DNA from 3 places in the Desulfosporosinus sp. SYSU MS00001 genome. Region 3 is predicted to be linked to each of the others. Evidence: riboswitches for the same ligand, from Rfam matches in the RefSeq annotation. Region 3 holds a riboswitch; each other region holds the start of a gene.
What was found. A riboswitch is a leader RNA that binds a small molecule or an ion and turns the genes downstream of it on or off. The one in region 3 is predicted to bind lysine.

Region 1 (10,910 bases), on a different contig from region 3:
CTTGAGGAAGAGCACCTGGAAAAGAGTAGTACTCTACTCGCGTACTTGCCACATCTAAATGGCTCCCGTTAGGAAAGGAAATTTGAGCTGTACCAAATTGCACGTGCTGAGTTAGTTTTCCTTCCGGCAAACGTTTTATTAAAGCTTGAGCAAATTGACCTCCGTTTCCCTCAACGACAAAGTCTAAATCCTGGGTAGGGACTGATAACAGTAAATCTCTGACAAACCCTCCCACAAGATAAACAGAACATTCCTCCTCTTGAGCTGTATCCCGTACAGCTTCAAGGATTCCTTGCACATTAACGGGCAATCGTCCTATCAAATCTAAGATGTCCTGACGCATAGCAATGCTGCGTTCGCGAACAAGTTGTGTTTCGAAGGGAACCGCCCCGCCATGAACTAAACGCAGTACGTCGGATCTGGAAACGATACCGACCAATTCACCGTCTTCAACAACCGGCAGCCGCCCAATATCGTGCTGCACCATCACTCTTTGAACTTCATCTAACGTTGCATTTGAATCCACAGTCACAACATTTCTCGTCATAAATCCTTTAACAGGCGCATGTTGAAGTCCATGCCTGACCGCTTTTTCTACGTCACGCCGCGAAATGATTCCTACCAAACTCTTATCCTCAGTCACAGGAACCCCTGTATGACCATAACGCAGAAGAATCTTTTCAACCTCACCTAAACGAGTCTCCTGAGAAACCGTTTTAACCGGATAACTCATCATGTCTCGTACTAAATGAGGACGAGTTGCGCGGCTTTTTATGGTTAAGCGCAGTTTTTTTAGAATTGACTCAAGATTGCCGTCCTTAATAGTTGCCGAAGCAGCTCTTTCATGTCCTGCTCCCCCAAATACCTTTACCAAACGGTTGACCGGCAGTCCTCTTCCTCTGGAACGGCCAACAATATAGACCCTCTCATCCATTCTAACCAACAAAAACCAAGTATCTGCGCCTTCAAGTTCTCCCACCCGATGAGCCAACAAGGCAAGTCCTCCAACATATTCTTCAGTTTCAGCATAGGCAAGATAAACAGGTAAGCCTTCAAAAAATTCCGTCTGTCCGTGATCAAGCAATTGCTGAAGAAGCTCTTTTTGTTCTTCAGTAAGAGGTTTACGCAGATATTCGGCGATAACCCCTAGATTTGCGCCTTGTTCAAGCAGATAAGCTACAGCACGAACGTCACGTACCGTCGTACTATCAAATAATAAGCTCCCAGTATCATCGTAAATCCCAATAGCAATTAATGTCGCTTCAAAGGCACTTAATGGTAAGCCAAATCCTGCCAGTTTTTCAACCAGCAATGTTGCACATGATCCGACATGATCTATAAACATCCCGGGCTTTATGGGGCCATTGTAAGGATGATGATCATAAATTTCCACTTCGATACCTGGAGTTTGAGATATTTTCTCACCAAGCATACCGGCTCTCTTTAATTCATGGGTATCCACCAGAACAACCTTAGAAACGTCGTTTATGTCGACCTCCGATGATTTAAGAAACCTCAGCTGATCCTTGGATAACGCTAAAAAGTCCTGAACATAAACGTTTGGCTTTCCGTCCAGAACCAAAACACTGCTTGGATATAGCTTTTGAGCGGCTACCATTGATGCTAAAGCATCAAAATCGATTTGACGATGAGCCAAAATGATATCCATATCGACACCCTAAATTCTTTATTTTTGAGTTTCATTGTTAAATTATATCATCTATGGACCAGGGACAGCAACTTGTTGCTTAATTCATAAGCTTAAGCAGCAAGGGCAGCAATAGAATATAAAAACTCCGCAGACGTAAGGAATGCGGAGTTTTTTATAAATGCATGGTATTATAAATTCCCTTAAATGCTGTTATTAATTTCTTCAGTGGCTTTCTCAATTTCTTCAGCAGAAAGACCGTCTTTACCTAAATGGAATTTTATCGCATCAGCCCAGAAAGCACATTTAGCACTAATTTTTTTATAAGCCTTCGCATTTGATTTATTTGTTTTAGTCCTTGCATCAGCATTAGACTGAACAATAGAACAAATATAAAGTGCTTTAAGGCGATTATCCTTGTCCATGTCACTAAAAGTTTGGTTGAGTTCGGCGATCAAATTTCGATAATACTCCGTAAATTCTTCAAAAGGTATTTCTGTATCCATGTGTAAGTATTCTTTCAACTTATCAAATAGCTTCTCCAATATTCACCCTCCAAATAATTGCCTTCTAATAACTTAAATAGTATATCTCTATTTAGCGAAAATCACAAGATTTTCCTTAGTCGGCTCTTCAAGAAGGTCTAAAAACATCATAATTCAAGCAGAGAGTCATCATTAATGATTCTAACCTTTGTCCAAAGATTTATGTAATTCCCTAAAGCATTAAAAAAGATGTTGCAAATACTTCTTTGCAACATCTCTTCTTACTTAAAAAATACGGAGGATGTCTTTCCTTCTGTCAATAATCGGCGGACAACAGCCTGGGATCTCAGGGGATCAACTTTCCAATAGCTAATTCCATCTTCTGTCAAGAAGTCCCCCGGTAATGTCTGCGAAGATATTTTAGGGGTTCCGGTACGGAGTAGAACATTGGATAAGGCCCATATTTTGCTGATGGAGAGATTGGTCTCCACTGATTTCATAAGTTGAGGGATTAACTGAGGTAACTTGGGAATCGTCTGAACTTGAAAGAATTCCTGCCCTAACGCTTTCAAGACAGCCTGTTGACGCGAGGTCCTGGAAATATCGGCTAAAGCATCCTGACGAAACCTGGCGTATTGTAAAGCCTGGTTTCCATTTAAACGCTGAATCCCCTTCTTGAGATTAATAAGTCCATCTGTTTTGTCTCCAGTTACATAATACATATCCTTTTCAACATTTACCGTGATGCCACCCAAAGTATTTATTATTTCCTTAAATCCCGTGAAATTCGTCAGCACATAACCATCAATTCTTTGGCCAATTAACTGCTCAATGATTTCCGACGTTGTCTTAAGTCCATTGCCGATTCGAGCTGCAGCGTTGATCTTATTCATACCGTACCCCGGGATAACGACTTGGGTATCGCGAGGTATTGAAACGAGAGCAACTTTCCCGCTCTGGATATCGATGCTGGCTACAATAAGAGTATCCGTATTACTTAACGATTTTTCATTAGGGCGGCGATCCACTCCCACTAAAAGGATCGTCATCCGATTATCGGTTAGAGAGGACGATCCCTGAGGTGAAGAGTTTAATCCGGGGTTAAGATTAGGGCCTAAATCTGACTTAAGCTCTGAATCCGGCTGACCTTGAGCGTCTTGTGATGTGAAATCTTGATTGTTTTTTTCTAACGAGGAATTGTTTTCTTTAGGTTCTGCTGCCTGCAGAGGCCGTTGTTCACTAGAAATGTGACTAAAAATTAACGGACCTAACACAAAACTTGCTCCGAGAACTATTCCAAACAAAAAAAGCAGGCAATATCCTTTGCAGACTCGGAATAATAATCCGAATTTGTTTCTCTGCACCCGAGTCCACCTCACAAAAACTTTATGTATTCTACTTCCTAGGATCAAACAAACTCCTTAGAAATATTCTTTATGCAAAATGTAATATTTAGCAATTTATAGATTTTAATCCAATCCACTTGGTACATTAACCAAAGAAATACATATAATGCCATTAAGAGGTGTATAGTTATGGTAATTCTAAGACGACTATTCTTAAGATCCCTTTCTTCTGCTTCAACTTCAGACGAGAATGCTTCACTGGAGATACCCGAAAATACAACATTTGAAGAAGAACCACTGGCCAATGATTATCAGCCTAAAGCATCAGGTAGTATTAGAAGTAAATTGTTACACGTTCAGTCAGCGCCTCCGGAGTTCCTCTACGAAAATGAAGCCTGGTCTCCAGAGCATGAATCGGTTCGACTTTTCCACAAAGGCAGCCATCATTTTGAAGGCCAGAATCTAAACCCTTCGCAGTCCCAAGAGTAAAAGAAGAGGGGTGTGACACTTCATGTCACACCCCAGCATACCTGATTAAAAGTAATACAACGGGTGAATTTATCGGAAAGGGGGAACAGAATTGAACCCTGGTAACGCCCGTATCTATGGACCTATAATGAGAGCCCCCTTACTCTTTCATCAAAACAATCTCATCTCATATCCTAATCACTATTTGACTCAACAAAATTATTTACCCTATTCTAATAACTCCCAACCCTCTTTCCCTCTGTCAACACCTTTACCCTCTTACTATCAATCTTATCCTTACGGGCCTTCTATCCTAGGAAGCATACCGCCGCTGCCTTTAGGTTATCCCCAAGTTCTAGTTCCTCATAACGCTTACTCAAGGCCCGTTTCCCCCAATGGTCTGACCCTAATTTTGATTGCCATTCTTATTTTAGTTGCCCTTGATTTAACCTTAGTCCGACCTCAAAAAGGATATTAGTGATAAGGACCCGGATACGAATTAACGTACACGGATCCTTTCTTCAGTCCTAGCGACTAGCTATAGGCAAGTGGGTTAAACGTTCGGGGAGAACATCATTTCTCAATAAATCATGATATGTTTCACGTTTCACAATCACATCACCCTTGCCACCCTCAACCAAGACAACAGCAGGCCGGGCAAGACGATTATAATTGGAAGACATCGAGTAATTATATGCGCCGGTACAAGATACGGCTAACAGGTCACCTGATTCAACTTTGGGCAGATTAATATCCCAAATTAACATATCGCCGGACTCGCAACACTTCCCTGTAATCGAAACCTCCTCAGCAGTTTCTTCACCGGCACGATTTGCCAAAACAGCTTCATAGCGTGCTTGATAGAGAGCTGGACGCGGGTTATCCGCCATGCCCCCGTCAACAGCAACATATTTACGTATCCCGGGAATTTCTTTAATTGACCCAATCGTATAGAGGGTAGTACCCGCCGTTCCGACAATAGAACGTCCGGGTTCAATGATAATTTTAGGAATTGGAAATTGATAACTTTGACAGGCATTTTCAAGAGCATTTTGCACAGTTTTGGCATAGTCCTCAATCTGTGCAGGTTCATCACCTGAAGCGTAGTAAATTCCAAATCCTCCGCCTAAGTTCAATTCCTCCAAAAGGTACCCGGTCCGTTTGTGAATATCTGCCATGTACTGAATCATAATCTGGACTTCGTGACTAAAGGATTCCAATTCGAATATTTGCGACCCGATATGGGCATGAATTCCTTTGACAACAAGGTTGGAAGAGGATAATGCCAAATCCAAAGCCCGGTCAGCAGTTCCGTTCGTAAGGGTGAATCCAAACTTGGAGTCGATTTGTCCTGTCTGAATGTATTCATGAGTATGGGCTTCAATGCCAGGGGTCACTCGCAGAAGTATGTTGACCGATTCATGCAATTCTTCGGCCAATTCGTTGAGAAGACTCATTTCATAAAAATTATCAACAACAATACGTCCAACGCCGGCCTTAATGGCCATTGCCAATTCTACTGCAGATTTGTTATTACCATGAAAATAGATACGCTCAGCAGGAAATTCTGCCTGCAGAGCAGTATGCAGTTCTCCGCCCGAGACAACATCCAGCCCTAATCCCTCTTGGTTTACGATCCGACACATAGCCAAGGTGGAAAACGCTTTAGAAGCATAAATCACCTCGGCATTTTTCATTCCTTGAATAAAGGATAGATAATATCGTCTGCATATTTCCCGAATATGGGCCTCATCCATAATGTAAAGAGGTGTGCCAAATTCCTGCGCCAATGATATGGTGTCACACCCGCCTATTTCCAAATGTCCCTGTTCATTAACTCGTTGAGTACCGTGCAGCCTCATATTCTCTCCTCCTATTACTTTTCCTTCTCTAGTTAATAAAATACAAACGGCAACAGAAGGAGGTCCTCTGTTGCCGTACAACTGCACGTTAACATTGACCCTCTTCTCCTGTTGGGAGTAGTTCTCCATACGATAGTCTTCATAAACCTATCGTATGACAGTCCCACAGTTGTTGACTGTAGAACCAGCCACAAAAATCACGCTGCTTTTTGCGCTTCGGCGAAATCCCCTTTTCTATGGTCTCATCAGTTGCCGCAACCTTTTCCATAGTACTTATGTCATTCGCGCCTCTACCACACCTCCAAAGAGATGAGGCATATGAAATTTTTTTCAGTATACCAAACTTCTAATGGAAGGTCAAAATATTTTTCCGGAAATTTCCCTGGAAATTTTTCGGGGCTCTGACTATTCTTTTATGCTCCTTGTTGCTCGTCTTCTTGGGATTTGCCCTTAAAGGTACCCTTGCCAACAGCGTTGGCCCATTTTCCGCAGCGATCTCCCCATCGCGCCAAAATTGATCCTTCCTGCAGAATCTCAACAACTTCACAGCGATTGGCACAACCGGAACATTCAAAACTTCGAGCATTAAACTGGGTTTCACCCAATTGTAGCCCTCGGAACCTTGTCCGTAATTCTGATTGCCTTCCTACCTTCTCCTGTGCCAAATAAGCAGCTCCTAGAGCACCCATCACGCCAAAATGTTCCGGGACTATAATGGGTTGGCCAAGCTCCTCTTCAAAGGCTTTGCGAATACCAGGATTGGCAGCCACACCCCCTTGGAAGAAAATTGGCCCTCGTATATCCTTGTTCTTGCCGACATTATTTAAATAATTGCGAACCATCGCTTGGCAGAGTCCGGCCAAAATATCCGGCAGTGCATGCCCCAGCTGCTGTTTGTGAATCATATCTGATTCGGCAAAGACTGAACACCTCCCGGCTATTTTAACGGGACTTGCAGCTTCAAGGGCTAGATGACCAAACTCCTCAATGGGTATACCAAGTCTGGCCGCTTGCTGATCAAGAAATGATCCGGTTCCTGCGGCACAAACGGTATTCATGGCAAAATCAGAAACAACCCCATCACGAAGGATAATAATTTTAGAATCCTGACCTCCGATTTCCAGAATGGTCTGAACTGAAGGATTAACTCTGGAGGCAGCTACAGCGTGAGCAGTAATTTCATTTTTAATGACATCCGCACCTAATAACGTTGCCGCTAACTGACGAGCGCTGCCAGTTGTACCTACACCGATTATTTTGGCAGATTTCCCAATCTTTGACCTCAAAACCTTAATTCCTTCCTGGATCGTTTGCATAGGCCGTCCTTGAGTTCGCAGATAGAGCGTTAAAGCCACTTCATTTTTTTCACTGAGCAATACTAAATTCGTGCTAACAGATCCTACATCAGCGCCTAAGTAATAGTTATCGTTCCCCAACAACCGACACACCCTCTCTAGAAGTTTCTGAAATGCCTCTGAGGCTGGGCCTTTCCAATAAATCCACAAAGGCCTCCAAACGTGTTTGTATTCCAGCGTGCCCAGTATGCTCGTCGACGATAAGCGTCATAATGGGAACTTGATAGGTTTCTTGGACTCTTGGCAATACGCTGGCTGCCACTATCTCAGGCATACAAGAAAGGGGAAAAAGTTGAATAATCCCATCAAAACCTTCCCTCGCGAATTTAACTGCAGCTCCAACAGTCTCTTGACCATGCCCTCCAACAAAATGAGACAAAAAAGGTTTGGCATGACTCGGATAGGAACGAATTGAACGGTAACCAGGAGCAAGTCCTTGAAAAATATGATTTCCTACCCACCCTGAAAGATAAATCGATCGATCTACTTCTACTCCCAGACGTCCTAATTCTTCCTCTATTCCCACGGAGGTAAAGGGATCTAAAATCGTGTATATTTCACCGATAATTCCAATACGCAAAGGCTTATGAAGCTTATCAGCATTATTATTTCCAGCCATTTGGTGATCGCACAAGCTTTGGCGTATCGAACGGACCGAATCTTGGACCCCTTTGACGGTCATAGCCTGAGCCAAGCGTTTTTTACCTTCCTCATAAAGCCTTTCCGTTTCTTGAGAATCGGCCAGTCTTGGTCTAGCGGCATGAATCATATCTTCAACTTGATCCAGAGCAACACATTTAAGGTAAGCAAAGCGCAGAGCTTTGAGAATTGAAGCCCAAGAATTTTTCTTTCCGGCTAAATACCGAATTCGCTGCGCCAGTCCCCTTAGACTGCCATCCGGCGGCTCTAGGGTCACGACATCGAAATGATACCCTGCTTCTCTGAGGATTTGCCGTTCAATCTCTCCATAATAGCCAAAGCGGCAAGGACCAATTCCCCCGGTAATAACAATTGTATCAGCACCATCTCGAACTGCTTCAATATAATTGCCCAAATTTAATTTCAAAGGCAAGCAAGCAGCTTCGGGGGCTAACTTTGCACCTAAGGTTAATGTTTGTTTGCTGTTCATAGGAGGTACAACGACATCAATGTTTAAAGATTCAAAGAGTGTTTGAATGACTATCCACGCATTCCCCATATGCGGAAACGTAACCTTCACGAACCTTCCTCCTTTCAACCATATCCAGAAAGGCTTCTAGGCGAGTTACTAATCCCGCTTCGCCGGTATGTTCGTCGAGGGTTATTACCATATAAGGCTTATGATGCTTCCTAACGTTTTGAGCTAATAATTCTTGCACCATTGAATCGGTACCACAGCCGAAGCAAGTTAAATAAATAATCCCGTCTACTGTTGGATCTTCAACAAATTTATTCCCGGCACCATAAATTTGTTTAGCATGGCTCCAAAAAAGTTTCTTGCGTAATCCCGAAAGATGCGCTTCAACGTCTTCCCGTTCAACATGTTGGATGAGATTCACCTCCGCATGTTCTCTCAGGCGTTGGAGAAGATTTAGATTGGCATAGCATTCCTGGACAAGATAGGAATGGCCAATTAAGGTGATTTTTAAGCCCTTTTGGCAATTCTGATGGTTCTCGCTGAGCTGCACCGAGAAATTTTGGGATCGTGTTTTTGTTGTCTGTCTCGTAACATACTCTATTTCCCGCATTTTTTCTTCGAAATCCCATTCTCCCCCTCGAGAGTCCTGGTAATGCTGCTGCCATTCCTGCCCCTCCAGAAACGCTTTATGGATCTCTGCCCCGCTTTTGCCAAGCTGCATTCCCAAAATCTGCAGATCTTTAAGAACTTGACGCTGACCCTTGCGCCAATTAATCACTGCACTTAGAACAGGAATCTCGGGGGGAACTGCAGAAAGAAGACTTTCAGGAATCCCAAGAAACTTGGGACAGTTATATGTATTTTCCTCCATACTTACCATTCGAGGCAGAAAAATGGCATCAACATCCTTTAGGGCCTGAATATGTCCCGCTAAAAGCTTAAGCGGCAAACACGTTTCATCGCTGGTTTTCTTAAGGCCGTCCTCCATAATCTGACGCTGCGTCGGAGGAGATGTTTCCACCTCTATGCCAAGATGATAAAAAAAGCCAGCCCAAAAAGGGAAATAATCATAATAAAAAAGAGCACGTGGAAACCCTATTTTCACTCTCTTGGCATCCTTTCTCTAATCATTTTTTTGTTTTACCCTCCGGCTGCCTGATAGGATCCTGAGGTTTTAAGACACTTGGACGTGTGTTCTTAATTGGAACCGGTGACCGTACCAAAACGGTGCCCATAGCTTTTAAATTTAGGGGCAGCAGCGGCCAGAGATAAGGGACACCGAAGGACTTGGTTCTCCAGAGAAGAAAGAGCACGAGTACTGTTCCGGCCAAAAATCCCCAAAAATTAAAGAGACCTGTCAGAACGATAATGAACAAACGCGCCAGCCGATTGGCCAAACCAAGCTCGAAACTCGGAGTTGCAAAAGTGGCTACTGTAGCTATGGCAACGTAGAGAATTACCTCCGGAGAAAACATCCCCACTTTAACTGCGATATCTCCGAGCATAAAGGCAGCAATCAAGCCTAAGGCTGTCGCTAAAGGGGCCGGAGTGTGAACGGCGGCCATTCGTAAAAGATCTACACCAAATTCGGCAAATACCACTTGGGGAAAAAGACCAACTTTTGCCACCTTGGAAACTCCGATAAACTGAAGTCCTTTCGGAAGTAATTGAGGGTTTAGAGCTGCTCCCAGCCAAAGCGGAAGGAGAAATAAGGCAGCGAATACCCCGGCGAATCGTATCCAGCGCAGATAAGCGCCAACAATAGGTTCTTGCCGATATTCTTCTGCATGCTGGAGATGGCTCCAAAAGGTCGTTGGTGCCATAATAACCGATGGAGACGTATCAACAAGAATAACAACGTGACCTTCCAGCAAATGAATAGCTGCCACATCCGGGCGTTCTGTATACCTGACCCGGGGATAAGGATTCCAAAATTTACTCCCAAGAATAAATTCTTCAACGCTTTTTTCAGCCATAGGAATCCCATCAATTTTAATCGCTTGCAAATCTTCTTGAATTTTTCGAACCATCTCCGGATTTGTAATATCCTCGATATAGGCGATGCAGACATCGGTTTTTGATCTTCCTCCAACCTGCACCAATTTCATGCGCAGTTTTGGGTCACGCAAACGCCTGCGAATTAAGGCAGTGTTCATCACCAGTGTCTCAACAAATCCATCACGTGATCCTCGGGTAACACGTTCGATATCCGGTTCCTGGGGCTGACGGGCAGGATAAGTCCTCAAATCTACTATAATTGCCTTTTCTTGCCCTTCAACAAAAATTGCCATGGGACCCGACAAAACAAAATAGAATACCTTGTCCATTGTTTCGACTTCTGTAACTTGTAAATTAACAATTCGGCCTTTCACTAATTTGTCCAGGGCATTGACGATAAGATCAGAGCGTTCCAAGTCAATCAAGGCATCGAGAATATAACTGGCAACGTGGGTGTCAACCATGCCATTAATGGAGTAAATTGCTACCTTTTTACCGCCAATCGACATCTCCCGAACAACAACGTCAAAACTATCCGGGACTCCTAATTCCTGATTTAAGTAATTAACATTTTCCTGGTAATTTTTACTTACAGGAACGTTTTTTTCACTTGAAATATTGCTCATACTAA
Region 2 (10,910 bases), on a different contig from region 3:
TAGACAGTTTAGATGTAAAATGCCGGATATAGAGGTGGCAAAATAACAATGGATGTTGTCAGCTTCGGTGAATCCATGGTTGTCTTTAGTCCGGAAAGCTCCGGACCTTTACGATATGTAAATCGTTTCAGTAAATCTCTGGGCGGGGCCGAGTCAAATTTAATTATAGCCCTTGCCAGACTGGGGCATTCCGTCGGTTGGTTTTCTAAAGTAGGTGACGATGAATTTGGACGCTATATTGTAAATTCAATTCGGGCGGAAGGCGTTGATGTTTCACGCGTTACCTTTGAAAAAGGTCTTAGTACCGGGCTATTGTTTAAGGAAAACTATCAACATGCAAATCCCAATGTTTATTATTATCGCAAAAACTCAGCAGCCAGTACCTTTGGGGCTGAAGATATTGATGAAGAGTATATAAAGCAAGCCAAAGTTCTGCATATTACAGGAATAACCCCTGCTCTTTCTCCTAAAGCTTCTGAAGCAGTCTTTGCTGCGGTGAAGATCGCCAAAGCTAATGGAGTATTAGTCTCCTTTGACCCTAATTTAAGGTTAAAACTATGGAGCATCGAGGAAGCCCGAAAGCAAATCTTAGAACTTGCTTGCTATGCAGATATTATTATGCCGGGTATTGATGAAGCAGAGCTTCTCCTGGGGATAAAGGATATTAATAAGGCTGCGGATTATTTCTCCTCTCAAGGAAGTACAATTGTTGCCATAAAATTGGGCCCGAAAGGCTGCTATTTACGTCATCAATCTGAAGAACTGTTTGTTCCCGGATACAGCGTTGCAAACGTTATCGATACGGTGGGAGCAGGGGATGGGTTCGCAGCAGGCCTTTTAGCGGGAATTCTGAGAAATGAAAATTTGGAAAGATGCGGCAAATATGCCAACGGGGTAGGGGCTATGGCCACTTTGGTTCCAGGAGACTCGGAAGGGTACCCATATTTTGAGCAGCTATTAGAGTTTATAGGTGAAAAACAAGGTATCGAGAGGTGAAATTTAATCTTTCTTGCGAGAAGTCCCCGTCCTCTTTAGGGAGGGGATGAACAGCTATTCGTACATTCACCAAATTCTGTAGTATTCGGTAAGATATTCTGGTATAATAGAATCTAACAATCACTCAGTCGATTCCAAAGGAACTGTTGAACGTCTGCAATTTTAATCCCGGGCTTTTAAGGCCCGGGATTTTATCTTTTGATGATTAAATACACACTACGGCAGATCAAAAGTATATTGACAGAAGAAAGAAAAGTAATTACTATTATCATTAGTCGACTAACTATTAGCTGTAAAACTATATGTGCTGGGAGAGAACTTTTTTGGGATTTGAATTTAATTCACTGGAATGGTTATTCCCTGTATTTGACCGCATGCACCATAATTGTTTAAAGGAGGAAATTGTAAAAAGGGGGATTGGTGAAGTAAGTAATCCACAAATATTGTTTGTACTTAAGAATGAAATGAATAACATGTCAGCATCGCAGAAGGAACTGGCCGAAATCATTGGAATCAGTCCACCTACTATTGCAATATCTATCAAGCGTATGAAAAAATCCGGGCTAATCTATCAGTATCCCGATGAAAAAGATACAAGGCGCAATCTGATCAAGCTTTCAGAAAAGGGATTGGCTTTCATTGAAGAATGTGAAAACGCCTTCAATAAAGTTGATCGTGCCATGCTTGAGGGGTTTACAGAAACTGAACGGGAACAATTGAAACAATTTTACTGTCGTATGATTAATAATCTTGAATCTATAGGAGCTCACCCTCCAGCTCAATTTAAAAAGGAGCGTAGAACGAACGATGGAAATTAACGAACTGAAAAAGCAGAAATACCTTGGTGATAAGGGAATGATTGTCCTAATTGCAGTTCTTAGTGCTTTCATCCCCCTTTCAATGGATGTTTATCTTCCTGCTTTGCCTACTATGACAGAATATTTCCGCGTGTCTCAGTCAATCATTAATCTCACCTTAATTATGTTTTTCATCTTTTTTGGTTTTGGTACCCTGTTCTGGGGACCATTAAGCGATAAGCATGGCCGAAAACCCATAGTATTAGTTGGTCTCGCCATTTACACGGTTGCCAGTCTTCTCTGTTCTTTATCATCAAGCGTCTATTTACTAATCGCTTTTAGGGCTTTACAGGCCTTTGGCGGAGGCGCTGCTTCCAGTGTTGCCACGGCATTAGTCAAAGATGTTTATAACGGCAGAAAACGAGAATCTGTTTTAGCAGTGGTTCAGTCGATGGTTGTAATTTCTCCGGCTGTGGCTCCTGTTCTCGGATCATTCTTGTTGAACGTAACGTCTTGGCGGGGAGTTTTTGTGGCTCAAGCCCTAATTGGTATTTCTGCTCTGGCTGGTTCTTTAGCTTTACAGGAAACAATTGTTGAGAAAAGTACTGCTACCATGATGAGGACCATTGGCCGACTGGGTGTCGTTCTTCGCAACAGGAGATTCACGTCACTTCTTCTGATCTTTTCAACCATGAGCATCCCTGCCCTAGCCTTTATTACTGCGTCATCCTACATCTATCAGGAAAGTTTTCATCTAAGCAGTCAGGTTTATAGTTACTACTTTGCTTTTAATGCTTTAGGAATGTTGTTTGGTCCTCTCATTTATATCCGTTTATCAAACCATTTCAGCCGCATCACAATTATTAACGCTTGTTTTGCTTTAATCATTGCAAGTGGTTTGCTTATCAGTCTTATTGGCAGCTATTCACCGCTGCTCTTTGCTATTACCTTGGTACTCTCCACTGTTTCTGGGAGTGCTATGCGTCCGCCGAGTGCATTTCTGATGTTGGAACAGCAACAGGGAGACACAGGTTCCGTCTCATCACTCATGGGTTCCTTTGCTACAGTTATGGGAAGCGTTGGCATGGGTATTGTCTCTCTGAGTTTGCATAATCAAATTGCTGTCATTGGAGATTTGAACATTATTTTGGGATTGATCTGCGGGGCAGTTTGGCTATATCTCTCCAGCAGGCCCTATTTAAAACAAGCAACCGCCGATTAAGAAGCAGGGTTTATCGCTTTCAAACGATAAACCCTGCTTTTGTTTTAGGGTATTTATTAATGTTCAGCTTGAGCTGAACGAGTTCACTTCCGCTTTTTAAGCTTTTACATGCTTCGGCAGCAAAGGGACAAGAATTAACCCGGATACGATGAGCAACATGCCAAGGACTAAAGTTTTTAAATCGCTTAAGCCGGATTTCAAAACCCAGAAAGAATAAAGAGAGGCTCCCAGAGCCATTGTTCCGTCCAGTAAACGTTTCCATAAATTAATTTTTTCGTAGTTTTCTCCTTTTAAAACTACTACCAAAGAATAAATGCCGGAGAAAAGGTAAGGAACTAAATTTGCAAGTGTGGCAATAATAATCATTTCGTTAAATGCATTGGCAATAGTATCAGAAATCATTGAGAGCAGGAATAATTGGGTAAGGGCGTTTGTTATCCAGGCAGCTCGGTAGGGTGCCCCATTTTTATTTTCTTTAACGAACCAGTGAGGAAAGAGATTAAGGCGAGCGGATTGATATGGGACCTCAACACTTAGTAATATCCAACCAACCGTTGCCCCGAGCATAGAGAGAACTCCGAGAGTGGCCATGATAAAGGAACCCTTTGCGCCAATAATTTTCGTCAAGACGTCAACTAAAGGCTTATCGGCAACCATCAACTCTTTGGCTGGCAATGCCCCCATTGCTAAGAAGGTAATAAGAAGGTAAATAGCTAAGGCGATGATCAAGCCTGTAAGTGTTGCCCATTTAACATCTTGTAGCCTCTTGGCACGCCCTGATAGCCAGACCGCAGATTCTACACCTACGAAGGCCCAGAGCGTAAGAATAGCTCCTTGATTCATTTGCTGAAAAAGTCCGATTGTTTCGCCCGATTTAAGCGTCTTTTCCGCTATAAACGGATGGAGATAGGTTACATCAAAGATGGAAAGAGCAATTATTATAAAAAAGATAAAGCCTAGGATTTTAGTCACAGTTGCAAAGAAGTTAATTTTGCTGGCAGTATAGGTTCCTTTAAACATCAGATAATGAACAAACCAAAGTACCGCTGAAGCAATAGCAAAAGAGAGAAAATTACCTATCTGAACATTAAAACTGCCCAGGGAAAAGAGAATTGTTTTAGATTGTAAAATAGGCAGGAAATACGTTAAATAACCAACAAGTGTAATAAGAATTGCAGCATTTCCAGGTGAATTTGAGGTCCAATAGCCCCATGAAATTTCGAATCCCATGATTTGTCCCAGCTTGCTTTTACTGCCAAATAATTCGCGCGTGTAACTGGGCGGGCCACCGATTAATTCTGGTTTGAAGTCTGACAGTTGGCCATATACATGGGCCAGCATTAAAACTCCGAGGCCGGTGAACAGCCAGGCAAGCAATACACCTGCAGGGGAGCCGACGTTGGAAAGAGATTGTGGAAGCATAAAAATTGCCGATCCAACCATGTTTCCGGTAACAAGTGCAGTTAATAACCAAAACCCTAGTTTTTTGTCACTCATATTAATCCTCCGTAGATTTTCTTAAGGCAAAATAAAAGTAAGCCCCCTGAAGCTATCTCTGTGCTGCTTAAGGGCTTACCTATTTTAGAAGGTATATCGCCGAAGCAGGTAGCGCTCCACAAGACGCTTGTGACAGTTATGCTCCTTTCGAATACATAACCAGCATGTGAGTTTTTGGGTATTATCTCACACACTTCGGCGATACTCCCTTTCAAGTCATAATATTTCCCTAATCAAAAATGACTTTACTCTTGAGGACCGCGCCTCTACCCTGAAATTATGGTTCTCTGGAATTATAAGTTGATCCTTTAGTATCGTAACCGGGATAAGCCCTCTTGTCAATGAATATTCTGTTCATTTAGACTGTAAGTTTATGGACTTTAGCGTAGTATTATCAATCTCTGCTATATCCCAAGAAAACACGGCTTCAGTCGAAGGGGTGTTAACGAATTTAAACGAACAAAATCAAAGAATAAATCACATCACGAAAAGTTTTGAAGAAATTTATACTCTTTTTAACAATCTTGAAAATGCAAGTGATAATTAGTTATAGTATATGAGCTAGAGGAACTTGAAGTGGTTTTTATAAAATAAAACGCTAGGAAAAACTGAGAACGAGTAAATTTTTAACGGATTTAATTGATTCCGATCCACATTTGGAATATAATAGCATTTGTGTTAAGGTAATGTTGTAAACTGGTTTTTGGAGTGAGATAGTAATGAGCCGTGTTGAAATACTTCAGATGATTGAAACTTTGCGAGAGCACTTAAATGTTCTTGGACTGAAAAAGCCGCTTGTTGACCCAGAAGTTATTCAAGTTAGCCAGAGGCTCGATTCATTACTTAATATTTACAACAGCCTGTAAATTAAGAAGATTTTACAGCGGTACGGGTACTACTAGTGTTTTCCTTTGGATTACAGTTGATATGTTAATCCTAAAAATGTAATAAGGGGGAGTACTTGTGGATGCACCTATGAGAATCGTTTTGCTTCGTGATGCGGATAAATGCAGCCTTAATAAGCAACTCAGAGATGCGAGAAATGAGTATACGCTTGGTCAATTAGAGAACGAATATTTTCAGTGGCTGGATCAGTTGGTTTGAAACTCCTTGATATCCCTTTAATAAAAAGAGATCAAGAACATTGTATTTTGAAGACTGAAAAAGTAGGGATCATCAAAAACTTCTTTAAAGTTTTTGATGATCCCTTTTGCCATTGCTTGTTTTAGGATCTTTGTCCTTTTTTAAACTTGAGATATCCGCTTAAACCAATTAACTCAAAGTATTTGGCAAAATTCATGATAATAATATTTGTCCAAATATAGCCAAAGTTGTTACCGGAACCAGCAGTAATAAACTGTACATTGAGGAAGAGTCCAAGAAGTGCAACCCATAAGAGTCTGAAGCCGATGATCATACCAATACCAACGGCTATTTCGCAGATAGGGACTAAGAAATCTGTTACACCAGGCATACCATTAAAGATGTGAACTGCAATCCATGCCCATAATTTATTGATATAAAGAGGATCAAAACCATGAGCCTTAGGTGGCAGCATGTTGGCAGCCATTCCTGCTATAAGCCCTTTTGCGTGCCCTCCGGCAAAGTTAAGCCAGCCTGAAGTCGCTTTTTCCCAACCAGCTTGAACCCAAGCAAAACCATAAATAAGCCGAGCAACTGTGAAGATAATAACAAAAATAGCTTTTTTCCAATTACGCATTTCATTTTTAACAGCATCAACGTATGAGTTCATTTTATGAAGGCCCTCCTTACTTAATAACTTAAAATTCAACTTGACTATACTATCACAAAATAAAAACCCAATCAACACATTAATTATTGCAAAAAAACAAAATTATACAATTAAATTTAAGTCATATTTAACCATCAATGCATTAATGGATTAGTGTTTGCAATTTTTCGATATCAATAAGAAAAAATATTCACAAATAAGATGTTAGTTGTTTTGGTATTAAATAATAAACCTATTAAATATTTACTAAATTTAAAACAAGTTGTACAATTTTGCATTATAATGCAGCTTAAATCTAACACAAGTGAAAGAAACTTCTGAGAAATACAATTTCGTCCATATGTTTTTTGAGTAAATAAAAGAACAACTGCACATAATAATTTCAAATGATTAGGAGGGATTAATCTATGACTGTTCAAGCAGATTTAGAAAAGGCCGTAGCTGCAGCACAATCGGCACTAGGAACCTACGAAACCTTCTCTACTTCAACTTTGGATGAATCAGCTAAACAGATGTTTAAGGAGATGTCGAGTGACATGCAGCGTCATGTTACCCAACTTAGAGGGCGTTTAGCTTATGTAACTCAGAATAACAGCATGAACAAGCCCCTAAGTTAAAAATAGACTTGATCAAATCGTAAGACTTCTATAGGGTTCGCAGAGATATAAGCCGCATAATTTGAGCGGCTTATTATTTTTGAGCTTCAAACAAATAGATTAGGAGAATATACGGATATCCAGTTATCCGTATATTTAATTGATAAGATAGTGCCATTCTCTAGACAGTAAAAATTTTTGGGGCTATTATTTACTTAATAATAAAAATTTTGAGAAAAGTGCAGAGCCTTTTTGTGAATGAAATCACTAGTATTTATTGCTAATCAAATTTTTGGAGATGAAACTAATGAATTGTCAATGTCGTGAGTGTCAAGGAAGAGAATGTCAGTGTAAATTTTGCTATGAAAGAAACACCTGTAGTTATGTTATGATCGATGAATGTCGATGGGAGAAGATTAGGGAAAATAGGAGTGAGAAAACGATAATGAAATTTGAAGTTATTTTAAGAAATAACCTTCAAATGAGTTTATCAGCTCGCCGCGCAAATAGGACTTATTGAAAGCTCTCCTATTATTAGCAAGAATATAAAGTGCCAGAGTTAAAAGCTCTGGCTTTTTATAACGATTATTCAAACCTTATAGAGGAAGTGCAGTAAATATGTGGAATGCTTAAAAAGGGTCTCGAGAGGGGACATCAAAAAAGTTGGCGATTGAATATTAGTCAATTTTAGAGGGAACTTTTACCAGTACCTCGAGTTGAACTTGTCGTCCCTGAAGGTGAGTATACCGGAAAATCCGGAAACTATTGTAAAGGTTCAGAGGCGTAATTATGCCCGAGTTACAGCTATTTACCCTTTCATCTTTCAAAGAGTAACTCTTGAAGGGCTTAGTGATCACTTAAAAGGAACTATGCTGGATTTTAGCGGCGGCGGGATACGCTTTTTAGCGGATTCTCGATGTTTCTTTAGAATTAACCGATGGATGTATGCAAACTAAGGTTCGTGTTCTCCGAATTGAAGAGGTTGAGGATATGTTTTTCAACGGGTGATTTTGATTATTTCAAGATTATTGTTATAAGGTTTGTCACCATTTGGGACAAGATTCATACTATATATTAAAAGAAAGGAAATAATAGAAAAAGTCCTTAGCATAGGTGCAAGAGCCATTTTCGGAACTGATTCAAGCGAATGGGTTGAAAATCAATCTCCAATACGTTAGTTACTAATGATTAGGTAATTAGGTTTTCCTCTTATGCAGGCCACTCAGGCCTATCTTTAGAGGAGGGAATCTAGATGTTAAAACTGCCGCCTTACCCGCCTTATGTTCCTCATACCCCGTTTCCGCCAAAAGTTCGCTGGCCTTATGTTCCTTATCCGCCAGTAGAAATTCCGCCATATCCTAATGTATGTATATTATTTGACACTCTTCCTATTGGAGCAAGAGTCGTAGTTGGACTTGGATCAAGTGAGTGGGTCGGAAATTATGGCGGAGTCATTGACGGAGTATTATTTCTAACGAATGCTCAACTATTTTCCAATGTTGGAAATCCTATTGATGGAATTCAATCTGTAGTCAGAATTCCAATCATCAATCTTCAGTATATTAGTTATTAAAAAGTAGGGACTGTGTAAAACAGTAAGAGAAACCGCCAGAAATCGTTTGAGATTTCCGGCGGTTTTAACGTTTCGGGAAATGGAATTAATTCAAATGTCTTTAAAATTGGAATTTCTTAATTTCTTCTTTTAATTTATTTGTGCTTTCCTTAGTCCTAAATACTTGTTGTTTGACTTCATCAGACTTGCTTTTTACTTCAGCGGCTCGATTTGCGATATTGGTGATTCCGATAGCCCCTTCATTGGCAGCATTAGCAATTCCATCTATTGCAGCTAAGATATTTTGTATCGAATTCATAAGCTCCTTAGATGTTGCGCTGAATTCAGTAACAAGCTCATCTACAAAGATTGCATCTTCTTTATATTTTCCAGCTACATTGAGCATAACCTTATAATCGTTAGCTACGTCGTCAGAAACGTAGGCAAGTAAGTTATCAGAATTACTCGAGAGATTGTTCACAGAGTTTGTGACTTTCGTAGTGACCTCTTGTATTTCCATGACAGCGCCTTTTGATTGCTCGGCAAGTTTTCTTATCTCGTCAGATACCACCGAGAAACCTCTGCCCGCTTCACCGGCCCTGGCAGCTTCAATTGCAGCATTTAAGGCAAGCAAGTTGGTTTGTTCAGTTATTTGCATAATCGATTGGGTTAACAGGTTAATTTGATCAACAACCTTCGATTCGACGATAGCCTGTTCCAATGTTTCCTTGGTTTCTGCAAAAACATTATAGGCTTTCTGTTGGGCGGTATCAACATTTTGCTTTGTATCTTCTGCTCGTTCGGCGATTTTTCCTGCAGAAAGAGCACCTTCTTGCGATTTTTGAGCAATTAACTGTACGGATTTTTGTATTTCTTGTGAAGTTGCCGCCATCTCTTCTGAAGATGCTGATGTTTCTTCCATACTTGCCGCTAATTCTTCAGTTGTAGACGATATTTCTTCGAAGTTTTCAGCTAAGTCAATCACATTATTCATGACATCTTGTACTTCTTGTTCAATTACAGAAGATTCATCCTGAATACTATTGATCAAATGTTTGATGGAATTTTTCATATCTTTTATAGCATTTGTGATTGAGCCAATTTCATCGGATCGAGCCAGATATTTAGGATTAATATCTCGAGTAAAGTCTCCGCTCGAAACAATTTCCAAATACTCCGCGGACTTTATGATAGGTGTAGTTATTCGTCTTGTAGTTATAGTGATTAACAATATTGTTATCAGGAGCATAATGACAGAAATACTTAAAACCATAAACGATATTTTTTTGGCACCTTGATTTAATTCGCTTTCTGCCATAAATGACGCTAATATCCAGTCGGTTCCGGCAACTTTATAGGGATTAACTATGTACATCATACCATTAATATTGACATCAAAGGGTTTTAAGTCCTTTGCAAGGAGATTTTGCAAGCCCGGTATCTTAACGTCAGCTAATGTTTTGAAATTATTTTTGGCATTATTTCCATCAGCTAAAATAACTCCAGTGTTATGAACGATCATGTAATATCCTGTTTTGCCAGGTTTCATGGAACTTAACATGCTGCTGATAACGGATTGCTGAACATCAATTCCTATTGTGCCAATGAGATTTCCATTAGCATCAGTAAAGGACCTGACGTTGCTGGTAATCATTTGATGGGAAATGCCATCCACATAGGGTGCCGTTCTCACGATAGCCCCATTGCCGCTTAAACCGGTTTTATACCAGCCTTTTTCGGGAGGATTAAATTTAGCCGAGATGCTTGTTTCAGGCCATTGAAGATAGGCACCGTTTTTTGTGCCGAAATACACATACATTGTACCAGGATGACTTTTGGCATACTGATCAAAAACTTCATAAATTTGTTGCTCCAACCCCCCGTTTTTTGAAGGGGTCATGTTAACCTGTTGATTGTTATTGGCATATGAGGTGATAGTTCCGTCATTTGCTTTCATGACTAAGGGATTAGAGGCCATCATATTGATGTCTTTATCAATCCGGTCATAGAAGATTTGAATTGAATTTGCGGCGATCTTCATTTGTTCATTGGAATTATTAAAATAATCACTTTTTGCCTGGGTTGTCACTTCGTAACTGGCTAAAGTGCCGACTGTTGCAAGTGCAACAATAATAATTGATAAAGAGATCACTAGAAACCTAGATTGGATACTTTTAAATTTCATCCATGAACCCTCTTTCCACATTATTTCCAAAGATCCTATGCTTGTGTTATGAAACACAATACCTTAATTTTCAGCAAAATTCAATATAAATTTCCTAAATCTATGTTATTTCGAAATTAACGGCCCCTTATATTTGATCACTGATATCATCGGAAAATCTTATATAAAACTTGATAAAACTTTAAATAAAGCTTATAAAAAACGTTAGTTCGCCAGTCACTAAGCTGCTGAATAAGCTTATTCCGGCAAAGATGAGCGCTTATATATTATGCTAGCTATTATACGGTAAATCTTTAAGTGAATTAGCATATT
Region 3 (10,910 bases):
CTGCGCCTTTCATGAAATATAACTTTTCAGCCTTTTCCAGGATATTCTGATCGCCAAGACTTTCCATAATATAGCCTCGTTCATCCGTTAACATGACTATGAACCCTGATCCCTTCACGAACTCATAAAGTTTTAACATAAAGGGCTTGGCGATATCAATGATATCCTTTCGTTTTGCAAGCAAATCATCGAGTTCTGCCTGGTTTAAGATACGACAGGCTTTTCCATCGTAGGGGTTAACACCTTTTTCATAACATCTCTGCCATGATTCCATAATTTCAGGGGCAGCGGCTATTTTCCTTGGTATTCCATCGCTGATAAATTGTTTCCACGCCATACTTATTTCCGATGAGGAAGATTGAAACTTCGCAATCATTGTTCATTTCCCTCCATTATTCAATCGGAATCTGAGTTTTGTATGTACACTCTCTAAACATGTTATGATGTATATTCTGATCAAATTAGTGAACATGGAACTATGTATTCCTTCTTGAAATACCAAAGGTAAACATTTCGAGGAGATGTTCATTGGCATAAAGAAAATCAAAAGGATATCTCTAATACCAATTCCACTTTTAACATATTTTCCCTGCATAAAGTAGTACAAGAATTCCCAACATCAACGTCCTTCAAAAGCGGACGACTTCAAAAGTGAGGAATAGACCGAACCTTTAGTGAGAGGCGGTCTATTTCTGTTTAACCCATGATTGCAGAAGAAAAATTGGAATTTGTTTTTTGATGGATTAGTTATTTCTATCCAATTCAGAATTACGAATGGGAAGGCGGAACTGAAGAGAAGAGAATCGAGAATGGATACCAGAATAAGCAGACGTTGTCAGACGAACAGATTTTACAACTTGAACAAATGGGCAAAAAAATTGAGGCCCATTTCGGTTGCCCCCAAGACATTGAATGGTGCATTAGTTGGGGACATTCCTCTGACTCCAAAGGATATCTATCAAATAAGGTGTGTCCCCCTTCATCTGAACAAAACAAATTTTTTATCGTCCAGAGTCGTCCCATTACCACCTTATTCCCCCTACCCGATGTGCAAGATGGAAAAAATCATGTGTATATGTCTTTCAGCCATCAACAGATGATGACGGATGCCATGAAACCATTTGGATTATCGTTTTTTCAGCTTGGGATTGACGACTTTCCCTTAATTCAAGCCGGTGGAAGGCTGTTCATTGACCTGGCTCACGATTTAGCTACGCCTTCGGGGAAAAGGATTGTCCTCATGGCTGCGGGTAAAATGGACCCACTCATGCATTCTGCTATCAAGGCCTTAATAAAACGAGAGAACTTTATGAAGTCATTATCGCGAGGAAAAAAAGCCTTTAGTATGGGTTCCGGGTATTTTTCATGGAATCTTCCTGTTCAGTTTATCAAGATATATAGCAGCAACGATGCTGCGATCGTTCAAACACTTATGTCCCAGAATGAGTCATCCATCAGAGATATGCAGCAAAGGATTGCAGACCTGTCCGGGGACGAACTGTTTGCCTTCATTATAGCAGCCCAAAAGCAATTAAAAAGAGGACATGTATAAGGGCATGGGAGCGGTTTTTGTCGGGGTATATGCAGTAAATTGGATTAATAAGAAAATGGAAAAATGGTTGGGTGAAAAGAGTGCGGCGGATTCTCTTTCCAAATCGGCAGCTAATAACGTTACTTCTGAAATGGGGCTGGAGCTGTTGGACGTAGCAGACGTTGTCCGTCAATATCCGGCGGTGATAGAATATTTCAAACATGCCAGTAATGAGAATTTCTTTGACGACTTAGCCAAGTTCGAAGGTGGCGATGCCGTTGGCAAATCCATACAGGCGTACCTTGAAAAATATGGTATGCGTTGTTCCGGTGAGATTGACATCACCAGATCCCGCTTTAGCGAAGAGCCCACCGCCCTTATCCCCATGATTCTCAGCAACATCAATAACTTTGAGCCGGGTGCTCACAAATCTATATTTGAAAATGGTTTACTGGAAGCAAAGCAAAAGGAACTGGACCTCTTAAATCGTTTAGAACAACTGCCCGGTGGAAAACAAAAAGCTAAAAAGACAAAAAAGATGATTAGTCGCTTACGCAATTTTGTCGGCTATCGGGAATACCCAAAATATATAATGGTCGGGTATTACTGGATCATCAAACAGGCTATTATGCAAGAAGCTGTCAAACTCGTGCAAAAGGGTGTTATTCGAAAGAAAGAGGATATCTATTATCTATCCTTTGAGGAATTCAGAGAGGTCGTTCGTACTAACCAACTGGATTACAGCATTGTAACAAAACGAAAAGAGGAGCATGAAGTCTTCGAGAAGTTGACACCGCCACGTATAATGACATCCGAGGGCGAGGTTGTATTCGGCGAATATGATACCGGTAACATCCCTGAAGGTGCTTTGGCTGGCATACCTGCTTCATCTGGAACTGTTGAAGGGCGGGCACGAGTCATTTTTAAAATGGAAGACGCCAAATTAGAGGAAGGCGATATTTTGGTCACCTCATTTACAGACCCCAGTTGGACACCAGTCTTTGTATCCATAAAAGGTTTGGTGACAGAAGTAGGCGGAATGATGACACATGGCGCTGTAGTTGCGAGGGAATACGGTCTTCCAACAGTAGTTGGTGTAGAAAATGCTACCATGATGATTAAGGATGGGCAAAGAATTCGGATTAATGGCACGGAAGGATATGTAGAAATGTAAATGCCCATAAATAAATCCAGAGCGCTTATGACGCCCTGGATTTATTTTCATCTCGTGTAAGTATGAAAATCTACAATTATTTGTGGCACAAGACTTTTTCAATCTGACCGAGATAAATTCTATGGTATGTTGATAAGTCTTTATAGTAGTCTTTAAACAACTGCTGCGAATCAAAATTATCCTTCTTTACATCCGTGTGATAAACTTTTCTGCATACAAAAATTGTCTTAGCCTCATCAAAAATAACTGTGTTTTCAAAAGGGATAGGCTTTAGCCCTGACTCAGCCACTTTATCACACTCGTTGCCATGCATTCTGCCACAGATTTGTAAAGCCGGATGGTGAGGAACGTCAAAAAAAGAAACGGTAAAGTAATCGTTGCTCTCGACAAATTGATAAGAATATCTGTCGGGATGAACATAGACCTGGATCATTGGTTTGAGAAAAAGTTTTCCAAACATAACGCCGGTAATTGTCATCATGTTAAATTTATCTTTCGTTCCGGCAGTTAGCAATGCCCAATCCTCCACTTTAGTGAAGGGGTTAAAATCAAACTGACCTAAAGGTATTTCCTCAAACTTCACGAAAAATCACTCCTTTGTCAACGAAATGTTTGATACATACTCATTACCTTTTATATAAAATCTCCAAGGATAATCCTTTGCCTCTTCTGAATGCTCCACCCCCACGCGCTTAGTCTCTATTATTCCAAATTCCTCGTTTTCTACATCCTCGACATATAATTCATCGCTGCACAAATCCGCTCCATTAAGGTTATGATTTATCGCTAACGCCCTGCATAGTTTTCCCGGTCCACTCGTCAACCCCTTTATCTGACTCTTTGTCAAGTGGATATATGACTTGCCAAATCTATTTCGAGCCATCAATTCAATTCCTTCCGCCGGCTCCGCAGCCCTTACCAGAACAGCTTGAGGAATCCCTTTTTCCCTTGTAACGACATTAAAGCAGCAATGTATTCCATAGATGGTAAATATATAAGAAAATCCTGGTTTTCCATACATAACTTCTACTCTCGGCGTTCGTTTTCCGCCATAAGAATGAGCTGCCTTATCTTCGAAACCCATATATGCTTCTGTCTCAACAATTTTGGCAGAAATCCTTTGCCCATCGACCTCATGAATAAGCAGCTTTCCCAAAAGTTCTTTAGCTACGATTATTGAATCACGGTTGTAAAATTCTCTATCAAGCTTTTTCACTCCGCTGACCCTCCTTGCAGCCTATTATTTCTTCAGCACGAGCCTACCCGCTGCGTCAGTATCTTTAATGGACTGAATGAATTTTTCTGCCGTAGGATTGCCAGGGACATAAGTCCACTCGATGACCGAAACTGCTTTCTTAGCCACGGTCGACAAATCCGCTTCTAACAGACCTATTTCGCCCATCGTTATGGGCAGTCCGATACTTCGGTTGAAAGCCATAATCCTATCTCTTTCCTCCAATTGATGATCGTACGTAAGTAAACACAATATACCAAAAGCAACTATCTCGCCGTGAAGATGTTTTTCACAGGCCGGTATCAACGAGCTGCCATAATAAACGCAGTGAGCAAGAGAGCTGTTATAGTAGTAATTATCTTCGGAATTGGGCTGATTTTGATGGACAGTGCAATTCGAGACAATACCTGTCAGCATGATGATATCCAAGGCAACTTCTTCGAGTTCAAAAGATACCCTGTTGTTTTTGCAGTCCTCAAGCGCTTTTTTACCGAGATTAATCAGCGGCGAAGTACAAGTTTTGGCAATTCCCAGTCCCAGCAAGGGAAGATGATGAAGCTTTTTCTCACGGCAAGCAAAGGCTACTTCATATTCCTTGGACAAAGCATCTCCTATACCTGCCCAAAACAGATCATAGGGGGATTCGGCAATAATTTTCGTATTGATAAATGTGTGACAGGCCGGCTGCTTCTGATAATAATATTCTTTAAAAGAGCCGTCCTGGTTGTAAATGACACTCAAGTTTGTGCAGCTGGCACAGTTGGAGGCAAGTGTTGGAAAAGTAAATACAGGCTTATCCAACAGGTCTCCCAGTGTCTTGACCGTATCACAGGCTCTGCCTCCGCCAACGGCGAACAACATATCCGCCTGCTGCACTAAAGGACTATGCTTTAGTTTTTCTATATTTTCCATATTCGAATCTCCGCCATACCACAAAAAATCAAGGATATTAATTTCGGAGCCGGCCGCTCCTTTGAGAATACCATCTTTGGCCTTTTCCATGGCAATCTTGCCACCGATGACAATTGCCTTTTTACCATAGCTTCTTGTGATAAAGGGAATTTCTTCATAGCAATCCTCACCAACACTGTAATTAGGCATATAGATATTTTGCTTTGCCATTTGTACTTCTCCCCTATTCTTTTTAATGTTATCTTTAGGTAATATAAAATAGCTATTCATCCATTAGGACGAATAGCTCGTGGCAACACCAAATTCCGTTTGAAAGAGTTGTTTCCATATCACACATAATATGGACTTTCGTAAATAATACGTTACCATATACATCAAGCTTCCGTCAGTGCCTACTTGGGTCAGAACCGATATTGATCTGGTTGAAGCCTACTTTTGATCATAGCTTTTATTCATAATAATTTACCGAAATAATAAGGCTGATTGAATCGTTTGTCAAGGTTTATTAATTCTTTCCCATTTGCGTTTTAACATTTCAAATACGTAAAAAGCAAATCATTACGTATATTTGATCATTCGGCGCCTTTGGTATTTTATCCTTTTGCGGCGAGAAGACTCCCATCCTCTATAGGTGGCAAGATGAATCGCCGCCCCCAAATTTTGCCGAACACTAGTTCCTAATCCGTTCTTGCTGTGGTAAAATAAGGATAACAATGACATATGTTTGAGGTGGTGGTTAAGATAATTCGTGTCTTAAAAACTAAATTCCGGACTTCCCAAATTAATATTGACCGTCTCATTGCCTGCAATCGCACGTCAGCTCAAGTTTGGAATAATTGTCTAAGCTTGGCGAAAGAACATTTTCAACAAACCGGTCACTGGATTACCCGCGGGACACTACACTTAGCTACAAAAGGTCAATACCCCATTCACAGTCAGTCCATTCAAGGAGTCTTCGAAAAATATCTCAATGCTCGAGACAATGCCCATAAGGCAAAACTATTAGGATTCACTAAAATACGTTACCCGTACAAACCTAAGAAACATTTTTCAATACCAAGTGGAAAAAAGATGGCTTTCGGATTGGCAAAAACGGAACGATTGAGTTAAGTCTGGGACTTCTTTGTAAACTGGTGTCTCGAGAATAAGATCAAGGAAGTCGTTGTAGGCAACGTTGAAGGCATAGAACGACATACCTCACCCCGGAAGAAAAAAAACAAGTACAAACGTACACGAAAGCAAACTCAAAAAATGTCTCAGTGGCATTTTGGACAAACCACAACGTACCTACACTATAAATTGGCCGGTGAAGGGATTTATTTCCAAAAGGCTGATGAATCCTATACAACACAAACATGTCCTGTTTGTGGGAGAAGAAAGAAACCTTCCTCTAGAAATTACAGATGTACATGTGGATACAGAGAACACCGTGATATACACGGAGCAAAGAATATCTTGAGCAACTACAAATATGGAGAGTTTCAAGAACTATATGTAGAAGAGCTAAAGTATCTACGGATTGCCTAAAGTGAGAAGTAGTAGAAGCCATGAACCTGGCCTGTATGCAGCAAATGCATAGAGTTGCCGGCCTTACCGAAATGATGGACTCACGCCTATCGGGTGAGGCATCTCTAACGAGATACCCTTGAGACATGGATTTTGGGCTTGCCGCAAGCCCCTACCCTACGGCGAAAACAGTGTTTTCGTTCTTAGCGAAGTGTAGGTAGGGGAGGTTCACGGCCTAGTAAATATATCAACTGCAAAGTTCACGAAAAGCTTTCATAAATAGCCCCATGAAAATAATCGAGGTGAATAGGATGATCAGATTAATTGTAGACAGCACCTGCGACTTTCCGGACGAAATTATGGAAAAATACGATATTCTTATGCTGCCCCTGCATGTGATTCTCAACGGAAACGATTATCGGGATAAGGTGGAAATCACTACCGATGAGGTTTTTCTCGCTATGCGTTCAGGGGTGTTGCCCAAGACATCCCAAGTCAGCCCCTCGGATGTCTCTCAGATTTTCCAGACGTGCTGTGACCGAGGAGAGGACTTTATTTATCTCGCCTTTTCTGCAGCACTTTCAGGAACGTATCAGTTAGCAGAAACCGTCTTATCAGAATTTAAATCAAAGTATCGGGATCGGAACATGCAGGTTATTGATTCCAAATCAGGCTCAGTGGCTATTGGCCTTATCGCATTGCAGGCAGCGAAAATGATTGAAGCCGGGTATGGCTTTGAAGCTATTACCCGGCACATATCTTACTTGACGGAACACGTAGAGCATGTGTTTACCATCGCTGATATCGGTTGGTTGGTCAAGGGAGGACGAATCACCAAGCTACAAGGTATGCTGGGGTCTCTCTTAGATGTCAGGCCCATTCTGGAGGTTAAAAATGGCTTATTACACCTCAGTAAAAAGGCCCGCGGGAGTCAAAAGGCGCTTAACATGGTAGCTGATACAATGGTAGAAAGGATCGAAGGCTTTCCGGAACAGATCATCGGTATTGCTCATTCGGATAATTTGCCGGGTGCAGAAGACCTAAAGAATCTGCTTGCGGAAAAACTTGGCACAAAAAACTTTATTATCAGCAAAATCGGGTGTGTACTAGGCAGCCATTTAGGTATTGGCGGACTGGGATTGTTCTTTTTCAATCAGAAACGAGCGCCATATTTTCTTCTGTAACTCTCAATCTCCAGCCCCTCGGACCACCACTCCATCCCTGAATTTCATGCTAGGAAAACTGCCGCCGGCTATCTCGTTTTCTGGTATAACCTCTTCAATTCTCTCGATATCACGTTCACTTAGACTAATATCCAAAGATTGAATTGCATCTTGAAAATGAGACAGCTTGCTAGCACCTACGAGCGGAATTATATCTTCTGGAGATTCCTATAGTTTAAAAATGCGGGGAGGTTGATCCGCAGGCCCTGTAACCTTCATCAAACATTTAATTCGTATGCTCTCATTTGCGAAAGCAACTTTTCACGGTTTGTATCCTCCATTGAAGTGAGAGGTAATCTGAGATAATCCTTGCAGAAACCCATAGCTGCCATTGCAGCTTTAACCGGAATAGGGTTTACTTCACAAAACAGGGCGTTTATAAGGGGATAAAGTTTACATTGCTGCTCTGCGCTGCCTGCAATATCGCCGTTAAAGAACCGTGTGCAAATCTCACGTGTTTGGGCCGGCATGATGTTGGAAAGCACCGAAATGCAACCAATTCCACCGAGTGCCATAAGCGGAACTATCTGGTCGTCATTACCTGAATACAAATCAAGCTTGCCTCTTACACGCGCCATCGTTTCAACTATTTTTGAAATGTTGCCGCTTGCTTCTTTAATCGCTGCTATATTTTCATGCTCAGCTAATGCCTCGTAGGTTGCAGGCTCAATATTTACTCCTGTCCTTGATGGAACATTATAGAGAATGATAGGCTTTGTGCTCTTGTCGGCAATTTGAGAAAACATTTTAATTAGGCCCTTTTGCGTAGCCTTGTTGTAATAAGGGGTGACTACAAGCATTGCATCCGCACCTGCTTCGCAGGCAAAACGAGTGAGCTCATGCGCATATTCGGTGTCATTGCTGCCTGTACCTGCAATGATCGGCACTCTGCCTTCCGTGTGCTGAACTGCAAATGTAATTGCTGCTTTATGCTCATCATCAGTTAGGGTTGAAGCTTCACCTGTGGTTCCACAAATCACAAGTGCATCAATTCCTTCTGCAATTTGCCAATCGATCAATTTACCAAACTGCTCATAATTAATTCCTGTTTCGTCCAGAGGAGTGATTAGGGCAGAAGCGATACCTTTGAAAATACTGTTCTTTTTCATGTTAATTCTCCTTCTCTGTTAATACAAAAAAATAAATAGCTGATACGGAATCAGCTACTAAATTACCCACATGAACCTCAGAATCATATGGTAATATAGATAGCTCTCCGCATATGCGACAGTTGAACAAATCTTATTTTGCCCAACCAGCTCAGTCCCCACGTAATGGAACTAACTTCGGCATCTACACCTTTCACCGAAGTTACGGTTCTACGTAACCTTGACAACTTCGGGTACTGATTGTAAAATGCACCTCTATCATTTCAGTCCAGTCTATTCATATTCGGTAAACTTGTCAACCCCCAAATATCATCATTTTTTGCGCAGGGCAAAATGCTGCTGTCTTGCCGATAGGAAATATAAACATGCTAGCAGCATCAGGATGATAATTCCCACCATCAAACCCACAAGTTGATTTCCATTCATGGCTGAAGTGGACAGGACCACAAGTAACAGAACTGCTGCTATAATTGTTTTTCCATTCATACGCCGCCGGAAACGATAATGGGTTGCTGCAATAATAAGCCAGTTTGTAATAAGAGCAACCCCAGCGGAACTAGCTATATATACCAAAATCTGCTGAGGCAATAAGTATGATATACCCACAACGCATAATAAAAAGGCACTGGATAGCATTACTGCCGAGACTGGCACTCCTCGTTTGTCTTCTTTGTTCAAAAAGGCTGGAGCATCATGACGTTCTGCCAGTGATTTAAGCATTCGCGGTACTCCATACATATTGGAATTCATAGCAGAAAGGATTGCACTCAATATCACCGCATTCATTATGCTGCTAATTGAAATCAGACCTAATTGACCAAATAGGGGAACAAAACCACTGCCATTTAGTGGCACCCTGTTCCAGGGAAGTATCCCAACTAATGTAGTAATGGACCCCAAATAAAGAACAATCAAAGCTACATTTATTATCTTGACAGCTTCGGGTACTGTTTTTACCGGATCCTGGGTTTCTCCCGCAGCCGGTCCGATTACCTGTTCACCCGCATATGTATAAACAACAAGAAGCAGCGATGAAAAAAAACCTGATAATCCGTGTGGAAAGAAACCTTCGTGGTTAAAATAATTTGATATTCCCGGAGATTTTAACCCCGGCCATAACCCAATAAACAGGACTACACCCATAATAATAACTACGACTAAAATACCTACCTTAATCAAGGATAAGATTTCTTCAACTCGCGCAAGGGAACGAACATCTAAGAGACTAATACAGATAATTAACACCGCAATAATCAGACTGATCATCCAGATGGACCAAGACGGCAGCCAAAAACGCACAATTAAAGCCGCAGCTACCATTTCTGTAGCCAGTGTAAGAATCCCTGCTACCCAGTACATCCACCCAGATATGAATCCCATGGCTGGCCCTAAATATTCCCCTGCATAGACGCTAAACGAACCTGTAGTTGGTTCAACAACACTCATTTCCGCTAACATGAACATGATCAAAGTTGAGATGATACCACCTATAACAAATGACAAAATGATTGAAGGCCCTGCCTGATTAATCGCAATTCCGCTAGCAACAAAAATACCGGAACCAATGGCCCCTCCCAATCCTAGCATAGTCAGGCCGGGAAGATTCAATGTATTCTTTTTGCTGTTTGTTTCTTTACTATCCTTCATTTTTCCACCACCATCAGCTTACTGCAGCAAGACTCCTTCTATTCAAATTTGTCTAGCTCATTTACCGGCATCCTAAGATGATTTTACCAGAAAGTCCGTTCAAATTCATGTGGATCCGAACGGGTGAGCCCCGATAGAGATCTTTCATTTCTATCATGAAACACAAACAGACTGCCTTTTTTGGCAGTCTTTCGCTTGTTACCTGGCGATGACCTACTTTCCCAGGGGCTATGCCCCAAGTATTATCGGCCCTGGAACGAAAGGCGGATGAGCCTTTCGCCACACTGCGTCCCGTTACGCATTCTCCTGCAGCGTGACGAAAACCGGACGAGGTTTTCGCCACATTGCGACTTGTGAAACATTCTCCTGCAATGTGGATCCGAACGGGTGTAACCCCGGTAGATATCTTTCATTTCTTTCATGAAACACAGATAGACTGCCATATTTGGCAGTCTATTGCTTGTTTACCTGGCGATGACCTACTTTCCCAGGGGCTATGCCCCAAGTATTATCGGCCCTGGAGGTCTTAACTTCCGTGTTCGGTATGGGAACGGGTGGAACCCCTCCGGCATGA

Region 1: another riboswitch for lysine. It lies ahead of lysA (diaminopimelate decarboxylase); the one in region 3 lies ahead of dapA (4-hydroxy-tetrahydrodipicolinate synthase).
Region 2: another riboswitch for lysine. It lies ahead of ACPUYX_RS03955 (amino acid permease); the one in region 3 lies ahead of dapA (4-hydroxy-tetrahydrodipicolinate synthase).

Annotation. Positions count from the first base shown of each region.
Region 1 covers NZ_JBNFTW010000013.1:85,165-96,074, reverse strand. The annotation lists gene ACPUYX_RS19010 (CBS domain-containing protein) at 1-1,669, opposite strand, end outside; gene ACPUYX_RS19005 (hypothetical protein) at 1,852-2,193, opposite strand; gene ACPUYX_RS19000 (LCP family protein) at 2,415-3,497, opposite strand; gene ACPUYX_RS18995 (hypothetical protein) at 3,669-3,968, shown strand; gene ACPUYX_RS18990 (hypothetical protein) at 4,060-4,425, shown strand; gene lysA (diaminopimelate decarboxylase) at 4,475-5,809, opposite strand; lysine riboswitch at 5,920-6,110, opposite strand; gene ACPUYX_RS18980 (acyl-CoA dehydratase activase) at 6,223-7,248, opposite strand; gene ACPUYX_RS18975 (CoA protein activase) at 7,232-8,383, opposite strand; gene ACPUYX_RS18970 (acyl-CoA dehydratase activase-related protein) at 8,325-9,386, opposite strand; gene ACPUYX_RS18965 (spore germination protein) at 9,409-10,905, opposite strand.
Region 2 covers NZ_JBNFTW010000002.1:117,883-128,792, forward strand. The annotation lists gene ACPUYX_RS03940 (sugar kinase) at 49-996, shown strand; gene ACPUYX_RS03945 (MarR family winged helix-turn-helix transcriptional regulator) at 1,320-1,814, shown strand; gene ACPUYX_RS03950 (Bcr/CflA family efflux MFS transporter) at 1,804-3,015, shown strand; gene ACPUYX_RS03955 (amino acid permease) at 3,112-4,512, opposite strand; lysine riboswitch at 4,614-4,789, opposite strand; gene ACPUYX_RS03960 (aspartyl-phosphate phosphatase Spo0E family protein) at 5,232-5,378, shown strand; gene ACPUYX_RS03965 (hypothetical protein) at 5,476-5,616, shown strand; gene ACPUYX_RS03970 (DoxX family protein) at 5,738-6,265, opposite strand; gene ACPUYX_RS03975 (DUF1657 domain-containing protein) at 6,673-6,882, shown strand; gene ACPUYX_RS03980 (hypothetical protein) at 7,599-7,817, shown strand; gene ACPUYX_RS03985 (hypothetical protein) at 8,114-8,434, shown strand; gene ACPUYX_RS03990 (methyl-accepting chemotaxis protein) at 8,535-10,598, opposite strand.
Region 3 covers NZ_JBNFTW010000011.1:141,035-151,944, forward strand. The annotation lists gene ACPUYX_RS17770 (sigma-54-dependent Fis family transcriptional regulator) at 1-376, opposite strand, end outside; partial or broken gene ACPUYX_RS17775 (phosphoenolpyruvate synthase) at 779-2,705, shown strand; gene ACPUYX_RS17780 (flavin reductase family protein) at 2,782-3,288, opposite strand; gene ACPUYX_RS17785 (DNA-3-methyladenine glycosylase) at 3,295-3,921, opposite strand; gene ACPUYX_RS17790 (iron-containing alcohol dehydrogenase family protein) at 3,946-5,061, opposite strand; gene ACPUYX_RS17795 (hypothetical protein) at 5,572-5,961, shown strand; gene ACPUYX_RS17800 (zinc ribbon domain-containing protein) at 6,103-6,378, shown strand; gene ACPUYX_RS17805 (DegV family protein) at 6,669-7,541, shown strand; gene dapA (4-hydroxy-tetrahydrodipicolinate synthase) at 7,799-8,689, opposite strand; lysine riboswitch at 8,782-8,955, opposite strand; gene ACPUYX_RS17815 (amino acid permease) at 9,002-10,336, opposite strand; rRNA gene rrf (5S ribosomal RNA) at 10,803-10,910, opposite strand, start outside.